3 regions of the Serratia sp. NA_13 genome follow, and region 1 is predicted to be linked to each of the others. Evidence: predicted binding sites of a transcription regulator. Region 1 holds the regulator's gene; each other region holds the start of a gene.
The links. The regulator CRP, encoded in region 1, controls carbon source genes, mostly activating them, when cyclic AMP is high. The targets are predictions, from matches to a motif close to ATGTGANNNNNNTCACAT.
Positions count from the first base shown of each region.

Region 2: the regulator CRP is predicted to act here: its motif matches at 4,265-4,282, upstream of ACUTSU_RS19530 (PTS sugar transporter subunit IIB).
Region 3: the regulator CRP is predicted to act here: its motif matches at 2,681-2,698, upstream of serA (phosphoglycerate dehydrogenase).

Region 1 covers NZ_JBQZFV010000018.1:70,916-78,422, forward strand. Annotated here, with positions in the region: gene ACUTSU_RS20165 (helicase HerA-like domain-containing protein) at 1-170, shown strand, start outside; gene ACUTSU_RS20170 (aminodeoxychorismate synthase component II) at 269-844, shown strand; gene argD (bifunctional acetylornithine/succinyldiaminopimelate transaminase) at 976-2,193, shown strand; gene ACUTSU_RS20180 (YccS/YhfK family putative transporter) at 2,237-4,312, opposite strand; gene crp (cAMP-activated global transcriptional regulator CRP) at 4,367-4,999, opposite strand; gene ACUTSU_RS20190 (OsmC family protein) at 5,379-5,786, shown strand; gene ACUTSU_RS20195 (phosphoribulokinase) at 5,826-6,695, opposite strand; gene ACUTSU_RS20200 (YheU family protein) at 6,847-7,080, opposite strand; gene ACUTSU_RS20205 (hydrolase) at 7,077-7,507, opposite strand, start outside.
Region 2 covers NZ_JBQZFV010000017.1:47,195-54,701, forward strand. Annotated here, with positions in the region: gene chbR (transcriptional regulator ChbR) at 90-953, opposite strand; gene ACUTSU_RS19520 (glycoside hydrolase family 1 protein) at 953-2,338, opposite strand; gene chbC (PTS N,N'-diacetylchitobiose transporter subunit IIC) at 2,388-3,749, opposite strand; gene ACUTSU_RS19530 (PTS sugar transporter subunit IIB) at 3,761-4,078, opposite strand; partial or broken gene ACUTSU_RS19535 (cell filamentation protein Fic) at 5,120-5,290, shown strand; one part of gene ACUTSU_RS19540 (IS3 family transposase) at 5,392-5,638, shown strand; one part of gene ACUTSU_RS19540 (IS3 family transposase) at 5,638-6,527, shown strand; gene ACUTSU_RS19545 (hypothetical protein) at 6,541-6,876, opposite strand; gene ACUTSU_RS19550 (DUF4136 domain-containing protein) at 6,940-7,320, opposite strand; gene ACUTSU_RS19555 (DUF4377 domain-containing protein) at 7,390-7,507, shown strand, end outside.
Region 3 covers NZ_JBQZFV010000010.1:13,014-20,520, reverse strand. Annotated here, with positions in the region: gene zapA (cell division protein ZapA) at 1-180, shown strand, start outside; RNA gene ssrS (6S RNA) at 222-404, shown strand; gene ACUTSU_RS14610 (5-formyltetrahydrofolate cyclo-ligase) at 433-1,041, shown strand; gene serA (phosphoglycerate dehydrogenase) at 1,247-2,485, opposite strand; gene rpiA (ribose-5-phosphate isomerase RpiA) at 2,787-3,443, opposite strand; gene ACUTSU_RS14595 (LysR family transcriptional regulator ArgP) at 3,647-4,540, shown strand; gene ACUTSU_RS14590 (oxidative stress defense protein) at 4,817-5,548, opposite strand; gene argO (arginine exporter ArgO) at 5,660-6,277, opposite strand; gene ACUTSU_RS14580 (IclR family transcriptional regulator) at 6,401-7,219, opposite strand.

The DNA of each region.
Region 1 (7,507 bases):
GCGGTGGCTTGATGGGCGGTCTGAACGATATCCTGTTTGGTTCCACCGGCCCGCGCGGTGGCAAGCGTGACGGTATCGTCCAGACCGCCGCCAAGAGCATGGCGCGCGACCTTGGCCGCCAGATCCTGCGTGGGGTGCTGGGGTCGATTATGGGCGGTCGCAAAAAGTAAGCTGAAATTATCGCTGGCGGCAGTATTGCAGGGGCGTTGTATAATGCACCGGTGTCAATCGGGGCGAGCCCCTTACTATGCTGTTTGTTGGAACCCCTATGCTGCTGCTAATCGATAACTACGATTCTTTTACCTATAACCTTTACCAGTACTTCTGCCAATTAGGTGCCGAAGTGCTGGTGAAGCGTAACGATGAACTGCAACTGGCCGATATCGAAAGGCTGGCCCCGCAGCATTTGGTTATCTCCCCTGGTCCTTGCACCCCAAACGAAGCCGGCATCTCGCTGGCAGCTATTCGGTATTTCGCCGGCAAGCTGCCGATCCTTGGCGTTTGCCTGGGGCACCAGGCACTGGGGCAGGCCTTTGGCGCTAAGGTAGTGCGTGCCCGTGAGGTAATGCACGGTAAAACCTCGGCGATCCGGCATTTCGACAGCGGTATTTTTCACGGGCTGAACAATCCGTTGACCGTGACCCGCTACCACTCGCTGGTGCTTGAGGCCGCTACTTTGCCGGACTGTTTTGAAGTGACGGCCTGGAGCGAGCGCGACGGCGTACACGATGAAATTATGGGGATCCGTCACCGCCAACTGGCGCTGGAAGGGGTACAGTTCCACCCGGAGAGCATCCTTAGCGAGCAGGGCCACCAGCTGTTGGATAATTTCCTTAAAAGTTAATTGGTTAAGTTTTTTTTAACTGCGAAGACGATTTGCGTTTGCCCTTTATTGGTTTTTTATGCATATTTTGTGATTATATTCTCACTTGATCGCAACCAAAAGACTGAGTCAAATTCAGGGTGGGCCCCATAATGACCGAAAAATCCGCAGTTAACCGCAGTACCTTTGACCAGGTTATCCTGCCTGTTTATGCACCCGCGCAGTTTGTTCCGGTCAGGGGCAAAGGCAGCCGCGTGTGGGACCAGCAGGGGAAAGAGTATATCGATTTCTCAGGCGGCATTGCGGTGACGGCGTTAGGGCACTGTCACCCGGCTTTGGTCGAGGCGCTGAAACAGCAGGGCGAAACCCTGTGGCATACCAGCAACGTTTTTACTAACGAGCCGGCGCTGCGTCTGGCCACCAAGTTGATCAACGCCACCTTTGCCGACCGGGTGTTTTTCGCCAACTCCGGCGCAGAAGCCAACGAAGCGGCCTTCAAGCTGGCTCGTCATTACGCCATTACCCGCCACAGTCCGTATAAAACCAAAATCATCGCGTTTTATAATGCTTTCCACGGTCGCACGCTATTCACCGTCTCGGTGGGTGGGCAGGCCAAGTATTCGGATGGTTTTGGGCCAAAACCGGCTGACATCGTGCACGTCCCCTTCAACGACCTGGCGGCGGTGAAAGCAGTGATGGACGACCACACCTGTGCGGTGGTGATGGAACCGATCCAGGGGGAAGGGGGCATTACCCCGGTTAACGCCGAATTCCTCAAGGGAGTACGCGAACTGTGCGACAAGCACCAGGCGCTGCTGGTGTTCGACGAAGTGCAAAGCGGCATGGGGCGCAGCGGCAAGCTGTTTGCCTATATGCATTATGGTGTGGCGCCGGACATTCTCACCACGGCCAAAGCGCTTGGCGGCGGTTTCCCGGTCAGTGCCATGCTGACCACCGAAGAGATCGCCTCGGTGATGCAGGTCGGTGCCCACGGCACCACTTACGGCGGTAATCCGCTGGCCTGTGCTGTGGCGGAAGCGGCGTTGGACGTGATCAATACGCCGGAAGTGCTGAGCGGCATTGAGTTGCGTCATGGGTTATACGTGCAGGCGTTAAAGAAAATTGGCGAGAAGTACGGTGTTTTCAGCGATATTCGCGGCATGGGCCTGCTGATTGGCGCTGAATTAACACCGCAATACCACGGCAAAGCGCGCGATTTCCTGACCGCAGCTGCCGCTCGTGGGCTGATGATCCTCAATGCCGGGCCAAATGTGATCCGCTTTGCCCCTTCGCTGGTGGTGGAAACCCAAGACATCGACCAGGGTATGGCGCTGTTTGAGCTGGCGGTGCAGGACGTGATTAACGCTTAATTTGCTATTTGCTGCATGGTTAACCGGGCGCCGTGTGGCGCCCTTATTCATCGCGCAGTTTGCGTTTCAGCCAGATGCCGTGGTGTGGGCGTTGGCTCCAGGCTAATGACGAGATGGTATGCATGACGCTCAGGTGCGAAAGAATGCGCCGCAGGTGGCGCTCCATTTCGGTCACCGGCATCTCAGGGTGCAAATCCGGCGGCTGCATAATGCTGTTGCCACTGCTCGGCCCGTCGTACTCCAGCCGTTGCTGGCAGCTTTGCAGCGCAATCTCGCAAGATTGCAGATACTCCTCCGCCAGCTTTGGCGTCAGCATATAGTGCTCGCGCGCCAGGATAGTCATTGCATTCAGATGCTCGACAATAAACTGGCTGTGCGTCACCCACAGGCGCATATCCGCCAGATAGTTCGATTCAAACCCCGGCTCCTGCATGGCCTGATTCAGCGAGGTGAATAACGCATTGTGCGCCTGATTGACCTGCATACGTGCGTAGGCCAGTGCACTGGGATCTGGCTCTTGCTCTTCCAGCAACAGACGTAATGCCTGCTGATCGTTTTCCAGCGCCTGATGGGCATTCTTGCGCAGTAATCCGCTTTGCCACTGTGGCCACAGCCAGATGGTACTGCCGAACACCAGCACGCAGCCGATCAGCGTGTCGATCAGCCGCGGCACCAGGAAATGTGTGCCGTTGAGGGCCAGCAGTTGCAGGGTGTAGACCGCCGTCACCGTAAAACCAATAACCGCCAATCCGTAGTTTTTACGTGAAACCAGATAGGCCAGCAGCGTAATCACCAGCATCACGCTCAGGGTCTCGGCTTCGGGCAGTTGTAATTGCAGCAGACCGGCGGCGATGACGAGTCCGGCCAGAGTACCGAGCGCACGGTGCTGGATGCGCACCCGGGTGGCATTGTAGCCGTTCTGGCTTACCAGCATGATAGTGAGCAGGATCCAGTAGGGTTTCGGCAGGTTGAACATCATCCCGAGGCTGCTGCCTGCCGCCAGCGTGACGCCTAATCGTGCCGCATTACGCATGGCATTGGATTTGAACGACAGATAACTGACCAGCGCCGGCCAAAACGGCAGGCGGTTTTGATTGGCCATCAGGTCACGCCGGTAGAGTGGATGCTGGGTACGCAGCAGGCGGGCGATGCGGCTGAAGTGGTAGTAGCAGAACTGCCCAACCGGATTCTCCGGGTGCTGTGCCGCCACTTTTTCCAATGCTGTCAGTTCATTGCCCATATTGAAGCGTTGCGAATGTTGGTGGTAGAGAATATCGTGCGCCACCGTGCGCAGCCGATTGGCAATTACCTGCGCATTGCGGCGGATAATGGCTTCGGCCTGGCTCTGTTCTACCAGTTTTTGCACCTCTTCCGGCAGGTGCAGGCTGACGGTGATGTGTTCCTGCAAATCCAGCGCGACCTGGAAGGTGCGTTGCAGGCGCTTTTGTTCGAGATTGCTGGCATGGGGGAGAAAATTAAGTTGTTGATACAGCAAGGTGATCAGATCCATGACCTTTTGCTGGCGCACCAGCAGGGGAGGTAATGCGGTCTGCGGGTCGGTGTGCTGGGTCAACAGCGAATATTTGGCTTCGAAGTAGTCCGCCAGTTCCAGATAGAGCTGATTAAGCGACTCGCGCATCGGCTGTTCTTTCCACAGCTTGAACCAGAACCAGGTAAACAGGCCGTACCAGGCCGTGCCCACGATATATAACACCGGCGCGTGCCAAAGCGGCACCGTACCGGCCATGCTGAGGGAGAAGATGGCGGCAACTAGCGCAGCAGGCAGCAGACGGGCGTGTAGCGGGCTTATTTCACCGTTGACACCGAGCAGCAGCGCCAGGCCGAGCATCAGTATCGGCAGCGGCAACTGCCACAACAGAGCTTGCTGCAGCAACAAACTGCTGAATGCAAACAGTGAACCGCCGACGATCAGGCGTTTAAAGAAGCGTTTATGAGGCGTGTCCAGCCCGGCGATGTTGCAGCAGGCGGGAACCAGGGAAAATAGCAGGCCGTATTGTAGTTGGCCGATCAACAGCCCGAGCAGAACCGGCAGGCACAGCACCAGCGTTTGTCGTAGTGCGTAATTAACTTCCGGATGATAAATCAGTCGGCGCCACATGATGACTAGGGGCATAAAAAAACGGCGCGAATTATCGCGCCGTTTTTTCAGTGATTAACGGGTGCCGTAAACGACAATAGTTTTGCCGTGGGCGGAGATCAGGTTTTGATCTTCCAGCATTTTCAGAATACGACCAACGGTTTCACGTGAGCAACCGACGATCTGACCAATTTCCTGACGGGTAATTTTAATCTGCATACCATCCGGGTGGGTCATGGCATCAGGCTGTTTCGCCAGGTTCAGCAGGGTTTGCGCGATGCGGCCTGTAACGTCCAGGAAAGCAAGGTTACCCACTTTCTCAGAGGTGATCTGCAGACGGTTTGCCATCTGAGCTGACAGGCGCATCAGGATGTCCGGGTTAACCTGAATCAACTGGCGGAATTTCTTGTAGGAAATTTCAGCCACTTCACAGGCGGTTTTCGCCCTAACCCAGGCGCTACGCTCCTGACCTTCTTCAAATAATCCAAGCTCGCCGATGAAATCCCCCTGGTTAAGGTAGGACAGGATCATCTCTTTACCTTCTTCATCCTTAATCAGCACCGCGACGGAGCCTTTGACGATGTAGTAAAGCGTTTCGGCTTTTTCACCTTGGTGAATCAGCGTACTTTTGGATGGATATTTGTGGATATGGCAATGAGACAGGAACCATTCGAGAGTAGGGTCTGTTTGCGGTTTGCCGAGAACCATTCGCTGTTATCCTCTGTTGTTATCGCTGCCTTGTGTCACAGGGGTCAGAGTTCCCTGTAAAACGTGCTGTCGCCGTTGTTTTAATGGTAGCTGGCAGCAGGTTTTGAGGCGTGTCATAAATATACGCTGTCGCTCTAGCATATTAACTTGCCGGGAGAGCTGCAAGCTACATTCTGTTAACATACCGGTAAAGGAGCCTTTCCCTGGGAGTTTCCCTGAAATCAGTGTCCCGGAAAGATTTATTGCGGCTCTGTTTGTAGCACAGAGTGAGGCGGGTGTCTTGTGTTGTCTCGCTTCAGCATGATTAGCATCAGGTTCCGTTGCCAGTTTCTATGCGAAAGCGTAGTCTGATTTTAAGAAATTAACCGGAGTGACCAGCATGCAGGCAAGAGTTAAGTGGGTGGAAGGGTTGACGTTTCTGGGCGAATCCGCGTCTGGCCATCAGGTATTGATGGACGGCAACGCCGGCGATAAAGCGCCCAGTCCGATGGAAATGGTGCTGATGTCGGTGGGAGGATGCAGCGCGATAGATGTGGTGTCGATCCTGCAAAAAGGACGCAACGACGTGCGTGATTGCGAGGTGAAGCTGACCTCTGAAAGGCGCGAAGAAGCGCCACGGTTGTTTACCCATATCAACCTGCATTTCATCGTCACCGGTAAAGATTTAAGTGACAAAATTGTTGAGCGCGCGGTGAATCTTTCCGCCGAGAAGTACTGTTCGGTGTCATTGATGCTGAGCAAGGCCGCCAGCGTGACCCACAGTTTTGAGATCCGCGCGGTGTCCTGATAGATAAAGGGGCGCGGTCCGTTGCCGCGCTCCGGTAAGTTAGCCGATTTTTTTGCCTTCCAGCAGTTGCTGCACCAGCGGCGCCATAATCAACTCCATTGCCAATCCCATTTTGCCGCCCGGCACCACCAGCGTATTGATATGCGAGATAAAAGATCCCTGCAGCATCGCCAGCAGATAAGGGAAATCGATCTGATCCAGGCCGCGGAAGTGGATCACCACAAAGCTCTCGTCCAGCGAGGGGATCGCCTTGGCGGCGAACGGGTTGGAGGTATCTACCGTCGGCACCCGCTGGAAGTTGATATGGGTGCGCGAAAACTGCGGTGTGATGTAGTTGATGTAGTCTTCCATCGAACGCACCACTGAATCCATCACCGCTTCACGGGAGTGGCCACGCTCGCCGGTATCGCGAATTAACTTTTGGATCCATTCCAGGTTAACAATAGGCACCACGCCGACCAGCAAGTCGACATGCTTGGCCACGTCGTTGTGTTCGGTCACTACGCCGCCGTGCAGCCCTTCATAAAACAGCACGTCGGTCGGTGCCGGTAAGGCTTCCCACGGGGTAAAGGTCCCCGGTACCTGGTTATAGGGCACCGCTTCATCGTAGGTGTGCAGATACTTGCGTGAACGACCGGTGCCGTTGGTACCGTACTCGCTAAAGCTTTGTTGCAGCAGGCCAAAATCGTTCGCTTCGGGGCCGAAATAGCTGATATGACGGCCAAGATCGCGCGCTTTGCGGATCGCCGCGTCCATTTCCGGCCGGGTATAGCGGTGGAAACTGTCACCTTCCAGCTCCGCGGCGCGGATGTTCAACTGCTGAAAGATTTTACGGAACGCCACGCTGGTGGTGGTGGTGCCGGCACCGCTGGAGCCGGTCACTGCGATAACGGGATGTTTGGCGGACATGGTGATGGGTCACTCCGTGTTTAATGCGCAGGCGTCAGTTAAAATTTTTGGTCTGTTTGACACCTTTTCGCCAAGGGCAAAATTCCGCGCGTTGGTTTGCAATCCCTCATTGTTACCTGATTTTTTCCGTCAGTCATAGAACCGACAGTCACTAAATTTCTTCTTGCCCGGCACGGAACTGCCCGCGCGGCATGATGTTGATGGTCTCATGCAGTTCTGACCATACCAGTAGCACCTCGCCGTTTTTCAATTGGCGGCGCACGTCTTCCACTTTATGTTCCAGGGAACGTTCATGCTCACCGTAGTCGGTCCCTTCGCGCAGCACAAAGGATTCAATCAGGCTATTGAGGGTCTCGGTTTCCAGTTCTTTCCAGGGGATGATCACTTGATTGTTTCCAGGTAAGGGGCAAGCCAGGATGGAATACGGTATTCCAGCCACATATGGGGTTTTTTCAATGTACCGCCGACAAAACCGACGTGGCCGCCAAACTCGGTCAACTGATATTCAATGTTGTGCGGCAGCGTGGCGGTTTCGGGGATCACTTCGTCGGTCATAAAAGGATCGTCCTTGGCATGGATGATCAACAGCGGCGTTTGGATCGACGGCAGCAGTGGCAGGGCGCTGCAACGGCGGTAATAATCGGTGGCATCGCTAAAGCCATGGATGCGCGAGGTAATCGCATCATCAAAGTCGCGGATCCGACGCAATGCCTTGAGCTGCGGCAGCTTGAGCGGCAGGGTATCAGGATAGTGCAGCAGTTTACGGGTGGCGTTTTGTTTCAACTGGCCGAGCAGGTAGTGCTGATAAACCC
Region 2 (7,507 bases), on a different contig from region 1:
TCGCTTAAGCAAAGAAATTTATCTCATCAGGCTATTGGCGGCCTGAAAGGCATTCGGAATATCGGCGTTAATGCTTATCGGGCTCGGCCCTAAATAGGGCCGTAGAACTTTTTTCGGTAATTACCCGGCGTCACTTCAGTGAGTCTTTTAAAGTTTTTAATAAACAGGCTCACGTCGCCATAGCCGGAATCAAAGGCGATATCCGAGACCGAATAGTTGGTGACCTCAAGCTGGGTTTTGGCGAAGTTAATGCGGATTTCATTAATCACCTGCATCGGCGTTTTATGGTAATAACGTCGCATTGCCCGGGTCAGGTATTCCTGCGTTTTCCCCGACAGCTCAACCATATTGAGCAACGCTTTTTCACCAAACATCGCTTTATCATGCATGCCAGCCAGAGTGTTCTTCAGCCACTGAGGAATATCATCCCCCTCACCGCTCTCTTCCTTATAATGACGAATACGGCTGATGATATAAAAAGTCAGCGTTTCCAGAAATTCGGCAAAATCATCCTCCCGGAACTGCGGCGAACTGACCACCGACTCGATATAAGCCAGGAACTCATTCTTCAGGCTATAGGCCTGAGAAGCGACAAAACAACGAGGCAGCTGCTGCAGGTAGTTTTCTTCAAAGAAAACCTTGCCGACCGCCACGTTAAAGATTTTCGCGGCGCCGAACTCATAAAAGCTCTGGTGATGCGAGCCAATGGGGATAAACACAAAATCCCCGCGCTCCAGCAGCACCCGCTTACCGTTGATCTCCTGATAGCATTTGCCGCTCAGGACGATGGTGAATTCGTAATAATCATGCTGATGCAGCCCGGTGGCGCTCTCCACCTTGTTATAGATAAATAGATGGAAATCTTTGCAGTTAAAAAAATCCTGCTCCCGAATCAGCTTAACGTCGTTCGCATTCAGCGAAACCAGGTTTTCAGACACCGCGCACGCTCCCATTAATCAAAACCGTTTTGCCTGGCCGTCTCGGCAAACCAATAGCCGCTCTTTTTAATCGTGCGTTGCTGGCTATTCCGCTCCAGCCGAACCAACCCGTAGCGATTTTTGTAGGCATTCAGCCAGGACCAGCAGTCAATAAAGGTCCATAGATGGTAGCCCTTACAGTTAGAACCCTCGGACAACGCCTGATGCAACCATTTCAGATGGTCGCGAATAAAGTCGATTCGATAATCGTCCTCTACCCGCCCACTGGCACCGATGAAGGCCTCTTCGCCCTCTACCCCCATGCCGTTTTCTGAAATATAGCAGGGAATGTTGCCGTAGTTTTCCTTCAGATCCATCAGGATGTCATACAGGCCTTTTTCATAGATTTCCCAGCCGCGGTGCGGGTTAATCTTGCGGCCCGGCATCTCGTAATAGTTGAACAAGTCTTCCGGCATTGTCACCGGGTCGCTGGCCCGATAGCCTTGCTTCGCTTTGACCCTGCGCGGTTGGTAGTAATTGACGCCCAGAATATCCACTACACCATCGGCAATCAGCTGCGCGTCTTCCGGCGCAGTCTGCGGCAATAAGTCATTGGCACGCAGTATATTCACCAGATCGTCCGGATAGCGCCCTTTGGTCACCGGATCGAGGAAACTTTTGTTCAACAGCAGATCCGCATGATGGGCGGCAACCAAGTCTTCCTGGCTGTCCGAACGCGGGTAAGTCGGGCTCAGGTTCAAAATAATGCCTATCGAGCCCTGGTTCCCCAGCGCCCTGAACTCGCTCACCGCTTTGGCATGAGCCAAAACGCTATGGTAAGCCACTGCAATCGCCCTTTTGAAATCAACCACGCAAGGATAATGCAGGTCGTTCAGATACCCGGCTTCAACCGGGACAATCGGCTCATTAAAGGTGAACCAATGGCTGACTCTGTCGCCGAACAGGCTGAAGCAGGTTTTGGCATAACGCGCGTAGGCATCAACCACCGCCCGGCTTTCCCAGCCACCCTGTTGCTGCATGCACAGCGGCATATCAAAATGGTAAAGATTGATAAATGGCGTGATGCCCTGAGCCAGCAGGCTATCGATCAGCGCATTATAGAAAGCGACCGCTTTCGGGTTCACTTCGCCATCCCCTTGCGGGATCAACCGTGACCAGGAGATCGAGGTTCTAAAGCTATTGTGCCCAAGGGCCTTTAGCAGTTGGATATCCTGCTGGAAATTATCATAAAAGGTGGAGGTTTCGGACGGGCCAACCTGATGATGAAAGCGTTCTGGTGCAATCTCATACCAGTAATCGAAGATGTTCTGGCTTTTGCCATCCCGCGCGGCTGCCCCTTCCGACTGGGGTGCCGAAGTGGCGCTCCCCCACCAGAAATCGTCAGCAAATTGATATTTCATCCGAAGCCCCTCTAAAACCGGGGCAGCGGATTGCTGCCCCAGACTGCAGTTAGAATTTCAACGCCTTGGCGATGTCTTCTTCGCTTTCCGTCGCCTGATCGATCTGGCTCTGTGCCTTGTTGGAGATCATCACGAACGGCAGGTAAATCAGGGTCGCTACCCCCAGGTTGAAGAAGCTCAGCAACATGGCCACAATACTGCCGTTGGTGTTGAAGAACGCCCCCAGCCCCACCGGCATGGTCCATGGCGCAATATTGGTAATTGGCGGGATCAATCCGGTGTAATAAGCCACGGTGGTAATAATCGTCAGTACCGGCTGAACCAGAATAAACGGAATAAACATCACCGGGTTCATAATCACCGGCAGGCCGAACAGAATAGGTTCGTTGATCTGGAAGATGCCCGACGGCGTCGCCAGCTTGGCAACCTGACGATAATCTTCGCGGCGTGAAGCGATAAAGATGGCAATAATCAGCCCCAGCGTCGAACCTGTTCCGCCCAGATAGATGTAGGAGTCAACGAACGGCTTCGCCCACATGTGGAACTCTTTACCTGCAGCCACTGCGGCTTCGACAGAACCGTACTTGTTGTACAGCTCGACGTTCTCCAGCGCGAATGGCGTCATGATACCGCTGTCCAGTGCAGCCAGCGCCATTGAACCATGTACCCCAAAGAACCACAGCAGCGAGGAGAACATCACATATACCCAGCCCACGACGCTGCCCATTTTTGCCAGCGGTGCCGAGATGCTGTCCATGATGATTTGGTGGAAGTTGGTGCCCCACAGCGTCAGACAATAGGCCAGTACGCCCATGATCGACAGGATAAGAAAGCCGGGGATCAAGGCAGAGAACGAGCGTGACACTGAAGAAGGAACGCTGTCCGGCAGGCTGATCACCCAGTTGCGACGAACCACAAAGGTAAACATCTCCGCCACCACCAGGCCGATCACCATACCGGAAATGATGTTGGCACCACCCAGCCAGTTAGCGCCTACGGCATAAGCTTCGCCGACGCTGAACGGGGTCACGGTCATAAAGGCGGCAACCGCCAGCAGCGCTGCGGCCAACGGGTCGACTTTGCGCTCTTCAGCTAAAGCCATACTGATAAAAAAGGGCGTCATCAGGGACATAATCCCCAGGGTGCCGTTATAAACGCTGCCACCGATGGCCTTCAGGCCATTCAACGTCTCAATGGTAGACGCATCCAGCCGCACGCCCATTGAAAAGAAGAACGATCCTTCGCCGAAGCTAAGAAACACGTTGTTGATCAGAACGAACATCGCGCCGGTCAACGTCAGTGGCATCAAGCGAATGAACCCGTTTTTGATGGCATTAACGTGGGGCTGTTTACCAATTTTCACGGCAAAGGGCAGAATGACCTTTTCCAACGAGGCAATTAACGTATTCACGGCAGACCCCTTTATTGGTTAGCTTTTTTTATGGTGGCGACTGCGGCCTTCAATACGCCCAGGCCATCGAGCTTGCCGTATAAAGCAGAGTCGATCACTTCAACAGGCTTGTTGGGTAACTGCTTTTGCACTTCGGCTAGCGTGTAGGCAATCTGTGGCCCGAGCAGAACCAAATCTGCCTCTGCCCCCTTTTCTGCGGCCAACGCCTCAGGATAGGCGGCAATGATCACCGGCACTTCGTACTTCTCGGCCTGTGCTTTCATTTTTGAAACCAGCAGGGAAGTCGACATACCGGCAGAACAAAACAGATAGATTTTTTTCTTTTCCATACCCAATCCCTCAAGATAATCAAAAAAGCCCCGTGTCATTTGTTTGCCAGATGCAATAGTCATTGCCTCACGCACATTCCTTATGAAAATTTCCCTTACTTTGCCCTGGTTGCAGACAGTATACGGAGGCAGTGCAGCGGATCGGTAAGCCACAAGCAGTTAGAACCGTCTCTGCTTGACCTTCCTGATTGACCCTCTTCACATTTCACATAAAAAAATAGTGTGACCTGTCTCTCAAATAACCTTTAATTACTGAATAAATTCGTCATAAATAAACAAATAATAATTATAAACAATAAGTTAAAAACATGCAGGGTGTTTATGGATAATTCTGTGTGCGGGATCGTCCATAGGTCGATTGGTGACCATAAAATCGTTCGCCCTTGATTAGCGCGCTTCAGCAAGATAGGACGATCCGGGGGATGGAAAAGAAGTGGTAAATGGCTGGGGTTTTGGGGGCCAGGGTTTGGCAGGCCAGCTTCAGGCAGAGCAGGGTACCCTTCGCGGTAGATCGCCTGATTGGGGTAACGCATTGCTTTGATTACTCACTAAGGACATCTGCAATACAGCCCTGCATCACTCCATGATTAACCTGTGTAACGCAATCCATACCTTACAAACCGACTTTGCGTAAAGCTTCCCATTTTACCTGTGACAGCCGATTGCCCGCTGGGCTAGTATAGCGAGAGTATTAAGGGCTTATTGATCCTTACCGCCGTCAACCACTGCTCTATCGAGTAGTTTTTTGTGCCGCGGCGTGACGACCCCTAATGATGACAATCAACATCACAAGCAACTTTAAATTCAATGGATTGGAAACAGTAATCTTATGAATAGTACCGATAAGCTCGATTCGCACACGCCGATGATGCATTGGTGTGTTAATGCTGATTACTAACGATTATTTTCCACCAGTGAATAAAAAACACATTTTAACCTAAACATTTGTAACTATCTGATTTTACAAATATTGTTTGCTGTACTCATCCAGCGTTATAATCCCTCTGTTTTTCCATCCCTCTAATAACACAGGGCATCTCCATGAGCCGATACCATGTATCCAGCAGTGAAGGTCAGTATGAGAAAGACTCTGGCGAACAAGTTTTGGCTAATAAGCTGGGGCTCGCTACTTCTGATGAGATGGATGAGGCTGAACTTTTCCTGTTAGAACAACTATACCAGTCTGTTTTTGAAGAACAGTTCCCGGAAGGACTGGACTGACCCCACCCCGGTAGACGATCCTGCCCTATAGTTTGGACTGACCCCACCCCGGTAGACGATCCTGCCCTATAGTTTGAGCATAGGAGGAGCGTATGGGCACACCACGATTTACCCCTGAATTTAAGGAAGAAGCCGTCCGTCAAATAACGGAACGCGGTTATTCCGTCGCTGAAATTTCTGACCGGCTGGGCGTTTCCACACACAGTCTTTATAAGTGGTTACGGGCGATTAAACCCTATAACAGCGAACAGCATGCCCGGGATTTACTGGAAGCCAAAAGCGAGATCCTGAAACTACGGGCGCAGCTAAAACGCACCGAAGAAGAACGGGATATCCTGAAAAAGGCCGCGCGGTACTTTGCAAGGGAGCCCGACTGAAGTACCGCTTTATCAATGAGCACTGCACTGTATGGGGTGTGATGACGATGTGTCGGGTACTGAATGTCGCCCGGGCCGGATTCTACGCGTGGCTGCATAACCCGGTCTCGGCGCGTGATAAAGATAACCAGCGTCTGCTGGCGCTTATCCGTGACTCATATTCACTGAGTGGAGGCGTATACGGTTACCGGCGGGTTCATGGCGATCTGAACGAAATCGGGGAAACCTGCGGTAAAAACCGGGTGGGCCGTATTATGCAACTGAACCGGATCAAAGCCGTGCGCGGCTATAAAGCGCCGCGTCGTATCGCTGGGCGACCTTCAGTGATTGCCCCTAATCGCGTGCAGCGGCAGTTTACTGTTGTCCGGGCCAATCAGGTCTGGGTCACCGATATTACTTATATCCGCACCTGGCAGGGCTGGTTGTATCTGGCGGTGGTTATCGATCTCTTCGCCCGTAATGTGGTCGGCTGGTCGATGAAACCCACACTCTCACGCGAACTGGCGCTGGATGCGCTGATGATGGCGGTCTGGCGACGTAAACCCGACGGCGAGGTCATCGTGCACTCAGACCAGGGCAGCCAGTACGGCAGTGATGACTGGCAGCGCTTCTGTCGGGCCAATAACCTGGCCCCGAGCATGAGCCGTCGTGGCAACTGCTGGGATAATGCGGTGGCCGAATCGTTCTTCAGTTCGCTGAAAAAAGAACGCATCAGGAAGAGAATATACAAAACCCGGGATCTGGCCCGGGCCGATATATTCGATTACATTGAAGTGTTCTACAACCGGGCCCGGCGCCACAGTCATCTCGGCGGCGTCAGTCCGGAGGCCTTCGAACAGGCCTCGTCGTGAGGACAGGATATGTCTACTGTCGTGGGGTCAGTCCAAGGTACCTCAGTGTGTCTGTTAATGGTTGGCTATTATTCATGTTTAGTTGCTGCAGATCAGATATAAACCATGGCCAATGATTTGAATCTTCTTCTGCATGGGTATTGATGGCTTTTTCAAGATCATTTTGAGGCAAGGGGAAGGGGAGTACATATTTATTTATGTCACCAAAACTCATAATGAAGTGTGACATGTTAGGTAGGAATGATAGCCGTTCCTCAAGTGAACGTGATGTATCACAAATATAAGAAAAGAATTTATGATTTGCGAATTTTTTTTTCTTCTCTTCAATCAAGTTTGATAATTTTATCATGTAATATTTCCTTTGTTATCAAAGTGGTGAGGGTTATTTATCTCATGAAGCAACTCTGACTTATTAGATGGTATAAACATTATTGATAAACGTTAGATTGTAATCAGACCAGCTGTTTTGCTTGCTGTCCACCAGGTCAACCGGCAGGGTGCCTTCGGTATAGCTCCATACGGTTTGATTATAACCGCCCCAGCCTGCATAACCTCGACGGCCAACCGGAGCCGGGGTGTCATTCACCTGCACTTTTTTCTGTTTCATTGCACTGCTGTACACCAACAGGTCAGGCGTTGTGCTGGCTTTATAACCGCGCTGCTCCATCTGTTGTTTAATTGCCGATTGAATATACTTGCCCATCAGTGTCTGGTATTGCCCGGTCGTCTCTGTGGCAAAGCCGTAGGTGTGATATTGGCTGAAGTTAGCGCTGTGATCATAATTACTGGTCACCTGCCGCTGGCCTCGATAGTCGTAGCTTTGTTACTATCACCCAACCTAAAGACTTGATGGTGTATTACATTGAAAATCAAAGCGTTGTTATTTTTTGCCTTGGCCGGTCTGGCCGGCTGCAGCCAGGAGGGAGCGACAGTGAGCCAACCGGTGAATAAAGACGGAAACCATATGGAAGTGTTGCTGG
Region 3 (7,507 bases), on a different contig from region 1:
GAGCAGCTCGTTTTCATCGCGGCATTGAATGTTTGTCACGAACTTGCTCAAGAACGGTTGAAAACCCGTGATTATGCGTCCAATATGGAACAACGCATTCGCATGCTACAACAGACCATTGAACAGGCATTGCTTGAACAGGGTCGCATCTCTGAACGTCAGGATGCACAATTCGAATAACTTAAGTTGCTGATATCCAAGATTTTGGCAATGAGTAAAAAATTTCTCTGAGATGTTCGCCAGCGGGCCAGTCCCCTGAGCCGATATTTAGTACCAACAGAATGTGATGATCCGCGATCGGTGTGCATGCTCGGCCCGCCGAGAAGCCTTAAGATTGCGACAGCACGTTCACCTTGAACCATGGGTTCAAGGGTTACAGCCTGCGACGGCATCTCGGAGATTCCCCCTTCCTCAGCGGTAAGTGTGCTGACTATGTTTTTTCAAGCCCAGTATGCCCAGCAGCGGCAAAATATCCGTAACCAAATTCGTCAGCGTCGACGCGCCCTAACCTCTGAACAACAAAATAACTTTGCCCTGCAAACTGCCGAACGCATCGCTGCGCATCCACGCATCCAGGCGGCACACAGCATTGCAGTATTTTTGTCGTTTGACGGCGAGTTGGATACCCGTCCGCTGATTGAACGGTTATGGCAACAGGCCAAGCAAGTCTACCTGCCGGTGTTACACCCGTTTAGCCCCAGTAACCTGCTGTTCCTGCGTTACACCCCGGAAACGCCGCTGGTTAACAACCGTTTCAATATCCTTGAGCCACAGCTCGATGTGCGCAACGTCCTGCCGGTCGGGTCACTCGACGTGGTGCTGACGCCGCTGGTGGCGTTTGACAGCTCGGGCCAGCGTTTGGGGATGGGCGGCGGTTTTTACGATCGCACCCTGCAAAACTGGCAAAATGCCGGCCCCTACCCGATCGGGTTGGCGCATGACTGCCAGCAGGTGGAACAACTGCCGGTGGAACATTGGGATATCCCGCTGCCGGAAATCGTTACCCCAACGAAAAATTGGACATGGCGGATAGCCGAATAGCAAAAGGCCGGATAAATCCGGCCTTAGGTTGCTGACAAAGCAGGAAAAAGCGTGGTTTTTCCTGCTTTGTGGTGAACAGCCGAAAATCAATCAATTGATTTTCCTGATTTTTATTTATCAGCCTCTACTCGCTCTGGGCAGGAATGAGGTTTGTCATCAGTCTGAGGCCGGATAAATCCGGCCTTTTTTGTCACCGCGTTTTCAATCAGAGCAGCAGGCGAGCACGGATAGTGCCATCAATCGCCTTCATCCGTTGCAGTGCAGCATCGGCACGTTCGGTTTCCGCTTCGATATCGATAACCACATAGCCGATTTCCGGACCAGTTTGCAGGTACTGCGCGGCGATGTTCACCCCTTCTTCAGCAAAGATCTGGTTAATCTGCGTCAGTACGCCAGGGCGGTTTTCATGGATGTGCAGCAGTCGGCTGGCGTTAGGGCCATGCGCGGGCAGTGATACCTCCGGGAAGTTTACCGCCGACAGGGTCGAACCGTTGTCGGAGTATTTCGCCAGCTTGCCGGCCACTTCATCACCGATATTTTCCTGTGCTTCCTGAGTAGAACCACCAATGTGCGGGGTCAGGATCACGTTGTCGAACTCGCACAACGGTGAGTTGAACGGCTCGCTGTTGGTAGCCGGTTCTTCCGGGAAGACATCGATCGCCGCACCGGCCAAATGCTTGCTGGCCAATACTTTGCACAGTTCAGGAATATCCACCACGGTACCGCGCGAGGCGTTGATCAGAATCGAACCTGGCTTCATCAACGCCAGCTCTTCTGCGCCCATCATATTCTTGGTCGACAGGGTTTCCGGTACGTGCAGCGTCACTACGTCGCTCATATTGAGCAGATCGGACAGGTGGCGCACCTGTTGGGCATTGCCCAACGGCAGCTTGTTCTCGATATCGTAGAAGAACACTTTCATACCCAGACCTTCAGCCAGGATCCCCAACTGGGTGCCGATATGGCCGTAGCCAATAATCCCCAGCTTCTTACCGCGCGCTTCAAACGAGCCGACGGCCAGTTTCTGCCATTCGCCACGGTGCGCTTTGGCGTTGGCGGACGGAATGCCGCGCAACATCAGCAGCAGTTCGCCCAGCACCATTTCTGCCACGGATCGGGTATTAGAGAAAGGTGCGTTAAACACCGGAACGCCGCGTTTGGTCGCCGCCTTCAGATCAACCTGGTTAGTACCGATACAGAAACAACCTACCGCCACCAGCTTCTCTGCGGCAGCGAAAACTTCTTCGGTCAGATGCGTGCGCGATCGGATACCGACGAAGTGAGCATCGCGGATCGATGCCTTAAGCGATTCGGTGTCTAACGCACCTTTGTGATATTCAATGTTGGTATATCCGGCAGCCAGCAGATTATCTACCGTGCTCTGATGAACCCCTTCCACCAACAGGAATTTAATCCTGTCTTTCTCCAATGATACTTTTGCCATTTACCCGACCCTATGTTCAGACTTCAGAAGCGGCTGTTGTGAAACAGCACGCATCCAACATAACAAAAATAACGCAGGCGGCAATACAAACGATTGCCCGCCCGTCAGTACAAGGCTCAGCGTTGTTGGCGGTTTCTGGCAGAAAATGCCATAGGGAAAGAAATAGGCAGAAGCTTCGTGGAGCTATCGCTCGCAATGTGACATATGTCACCAAATTTGGCGCTTTTAATAAAAGATATTTTAACCAGTGAATTATGCGGCCCGGTGGGATCCAAGACCGCATACCTGCTGGGGTACTACATTATTCGACAACCTTCACGCCGCCAGGCGTACCCACCAGCGCGACATCGGCCCCCCGATTAGCGAACAGACCCACGGTCACCACACCGGCGATGCCGTTGATTTTGTTTTCCAGCGCGATGGCGTCCATGATGTTCAGGTTATGCACATCGAGGATCACGTTGCCGTTATCGGTCAGGACATTCTGACGATACTCCGGCAGCCCGCCCAGCTTCACCAGCTCACGCGCTACGTAAGAGCGAGCCATCGGGATCACTTCTACCGGCAGCGGGAATTTACCCAATACTTCAACCTGTTTGCTGGAATCAACAATACAGATAAATTTGCGCGCGATAGCAGCAATGATTTTTTCACGCGTCAGTGCAGCGCCACCGCCTTTGATCATCTGCATATGACGGTTGATTTCATCCGCGCCGTCGACATAAATATCCAGTGAATCCACTTCATTGCTGTCGAAAACGTGGATACCAAGGCTTTTCAGCTTGGCGGTGGAGGCGTCAGAGCTGGACACCGCCCCTTCGATCTGGTGCTTGATCGAGCCGAGCGCGTCAATAAAATGGGCGGCGGTCGAGCCAGTGCCGACCCCAACGATGGTGCCTGGGGTAACGTAATCCAGTGCTGCCCAGCCAACCGCTTTTTTCAGTTCATCCTGCGTCATAATATGTCCATTGCCTCTGTACGAAAACGTGTGCGTATTATAGGGTAAATCGCTATTTTTCACTCAGGCAGGATCACACTTCTTCACGCCAGGCCGCATTTTTAGGCGCGGTGCGACAAGATGACCCGGTGATTTTCTACCTGTAATACACCAGAGATGTGGCATAGTGCCTGTATCAATTTACTTTAAGGGATATCTTTCCGATGAAACGCCCAGACTATCGAACGCTGCAAGCGCTGGACGCGGTGATCCGTGAGCGTGGCTTTGAGCGCGCCGCGCAAAAACTTTGCATCACACAATCGGCAGTATCCCAGCGCATCAAGCAGTTGGAAAACCTGTTTGGCCAACCGCTGTTGGTGCGTACCGTGCCGCCACGTCCGACCGAGCAGGGCCAAAAACTGCTGGCGCTGCTGCACCAGGTGGAATTACTGGAAGAAGAGTGGCTGGGTAACGATACCGGCATTGATACGCCGTTGCTGCTGTCGCTGGCGGTTAACGCCGACAGCCTGGCGACCTGGCTGCTACCGGCATTGAAACCGGTACTGACCGACTCCCCTATCCGCCTGAACTTGCAGGTAGAAGACGAAACACGCACTCAGGAACGCCTGCGCCGTGGTGAAGTGGTGGGCGCGGTGAGTATCCAGCCGCAGCCGCTGCCAAGCTGCCTGGTGGATCAACTGGGCGCGCTGGATTATTTGTTCGTCGCCTCGAAGGGTTTTGCCGAGCGCTATTTCCCTAACGGGGTTACACGCTCCGCGCTGCTCAAAGCGCCGGCAGTGGCGTTCGATCATCTCGACGACATGCACCAGGCTTTCCTACAGCAGAACTTTGATCTGTCGCCGGGCAGCGTGCCCTGCCATATTGTGAACTCGTCGGAAGCCTTCGTGCAGTTGGCACGCCAGGGCACCACCTGCTGTATGATCCCGCATCTGCAGATTGAGAAAGAGTTGGCTTCGGGTGAACTGATCGATCTGACGCCGGGCCTGTTCCAGCGCCGCATGCTGTTCTGGCACCGCTTCGCGCCGGAGAGCCGCATGATGCGTAAAGTGACAGATGCCCTGCTGGAGCATGGCCGCCAGGTTCTGCGCCAGGATTAAATAGAAAAGGTTGCTGTTCAGGTTGTTTTTAAGCCCGAGATACCCGGGCCTAGCGCACCGAGGGGCACTCCGGCAGCTAAAGCTGCTACGACCCCATCGGCACGCTCTCCCTAATAACGGGCTTGATCAGTAGTCTGAAAGACCAATCTTATACCCTAAATAATTGGAGTTGCATCAAGGCGGCCAAGGCAGGAATCCCCAGGAGCTTACTCAAGTAAGTAACTGGGGTGACTGCCTGCAGCCAACACAGATGCAGCTTCAAGTATGACGGGTATATTACTGAGCGGCGTTGCGCTGCAACTCAAATACTACATCCACCTGATCGTCAAAGTGAATGCTTTGCTGTTCGTAGGTTTGCGCCGCATCACTTTCTGCTGCCGCACCCGCCGATTTATACATGCGCGCTACCGGCATCGGCTGGTAGTTGGCGACATGGTAACGAATGCTGTATACCGGCCCCAGCTTGGCGTTAAATCCTTTCGCCAGAGAAGCGGCTTGCTGAGTCGCGTTCTCGATGGCCTTCTGGCGCGCCTGCTCACGGTAGACGTCCGGTTTTGCCACGCCCAGCTCAACGGAACGGATCTCATTGAGACCGGATTTCAACGCCCCGTCCAGCAGCTCGTTCAACTTGTCCAACTGGCGCAATGTAACCTGTACCTGACGAACGGCACGGTAACCTTTCAACACCGACTCACCGGTTTTCAGGTAATCATATTCCGGTTGAGTACGCAGGTTGGCGGCGCTGATGTCTTTCTTCTCAATATTGTTTTTCTGCAGGAAATCAAAATATTGCGCGACGCGCTCATCAACCTGCTTCTTCGCCTGGGCGGCGTCTTTGGATGAAACGCTGACCTCTATCGCCAGAGTGGCAATATCGGGTGTCGCGTCAACGCTGGAGGTACCCGAGGTCACTACGTGCGGCCCTTCCGGCACTTCTGCCGCCTGCAGCGCCAGAGGTAACGTCCCTAATCCAATCATTGCGGCCATAGCCAATGCTTTAAGCTTCACGGTGTCTCCTTGATGACAGGCTTTAACTGATTACCAGCCTGAAAGGCCAGTTCCTTGGCATCAAAGCTAGCATATCGCACGGGGTTTTGAATTCGGATTAGTGACAAATTCTTATAAACTTGCCCCTTGCCAGGCCAACTGCAAGGCGATACCCCACATCACCCCCCCAACCAATGTATTAATGATACGCTGCGCCATTTGGGTTTTCAGCCACGGTGCCAGCCAAGAGGCCAACAGCGCCAGGGCGAAGAACCAAACGACGGAAGCGCTGACCGCCCCCAGCGCAAACCAGGAACGTACGTCCGGCGTCAGTTGGCCCCCCAAACTTCCCAGTACCACAAAGGTGTCGAGATAGACATGCGGATTCAACCAGGTCACCGCCAGCATGGTCACCACCAGCCGCCAGCGGCTTTGTTTCAGCTCCTCCGCCGTCGCCAGTGCCAGTTGCCTGCTAAATGCGGTACGAAACGCCCCCCAGCCATACCACAGCAAAAAAGCTACCCCACCCCAGGTGACCAGCGCCAGCAGCAGAGGCGAGCGGCTCAGTAAGGCGCTACCACCGAAAATCCCGCCGCAGATCAGCACGATATCGCTCAGCGCACACAGCGACGCAACCATCAGATGATACTGTCGGCGAATCCCCTGATTCATGACAAAAACGTTTTGTGGGCCAAGCGGCAAGATCATCGCGGCGCTCAGAGCGAAGCCCTGCAAAAAGACAGCTAACATGGTATTCCTCACAGAGAAAAAAGCGCCGTTAAGCGGCGCGTATCGGGCAATACGCGCATCATAGGAGGAAAAAATTATTAGGTGAAATTGATATTTCTAATCAACTATCAGCAATGCTAATAATCAGGCGGGAATAACAAATCCCAGCTCCTGAGAAATACGCTGTGCGGTCGCCAGCACCGGCTTAATCAGGGCCTTGACACCAATCTGTTGCAGTTTCGCAGTCGGCAATGAGACCGACACCGCATAGGGCACCCGTTGTTGAATATCAAATACCGGCGCCGCCACGCAGGACACCCCCAGCTCATTCTCTTCGCGATCCATCGCCATGCCCTGCTTGCGAATATCGGCCAGCTCCTCATACATCTTTGGCAACTCAGTGATGGTATTACGCGTCAAGGTCTGAATTTCATGCTGATGGGTTTGCCAGTAACGATCGGGGTATTCGCTGTTGCCGTAGGCCATAAAAATCTTGCCCATCGCCGAGCAGTACAGCGGCATATGCTGGCCGATATAGGCACGGGTACGCATCATGCCGGTGGTCGGTTCCAGCTTGTAGATCAAAATGACATGGTCATCTTCGCGGCTGGAGAAGTTGACCGTCTCCCCCACTTCCAGATTGAGCCGTTCCAGGTGCGGTGCAGCGACATGGATAATATTCAGCGAAGAAAGCGCCTTCTGACCGATAGAAATAAACTTGGTGGTCAGGCGATAGCTGCCGGGCGACGGTGCCTGAGTGACATAGCCGCTCGTATGTAGCCCTTGCAGCAGGCGATGGACGGTACTTTTGTTCATGCCGGCCAACTCAGACAGGTGCGCCAGTGGGCAGCCGTTAGGGAAGTTGCTCAGGATCTCAATCAGTTGCAAACCGCGGAACAGGCTTTGGCTACCCAAGGGTTTGTCTTTCTTGTCATCTTTCTCGTCGACAGCTTTCAGGCTCATAGCGCAATTTCTCCAGTGTCGAGCCGCCAGCCAACGCCACGGCGTGGTAAACGGGCCCTTTGCCGGGAATGTTACCCCAAGGCCCGCATCAGGTGAAGACGGAACGCCGTTTCATTGTCGTCAGCGGGTTAAAAACCCGCAACACTCCGCTAACTTCCGAAGTGAGTTGTGCGTCACAATTCTGCAAAGAGGTAAATAACAAATTGTTTTAAAAGGATAATTAAAACTCCTCCGGCTTTGCTTTAGATCGGCAATCGGCATATTATTTTTGAAATTGAATTTCATATA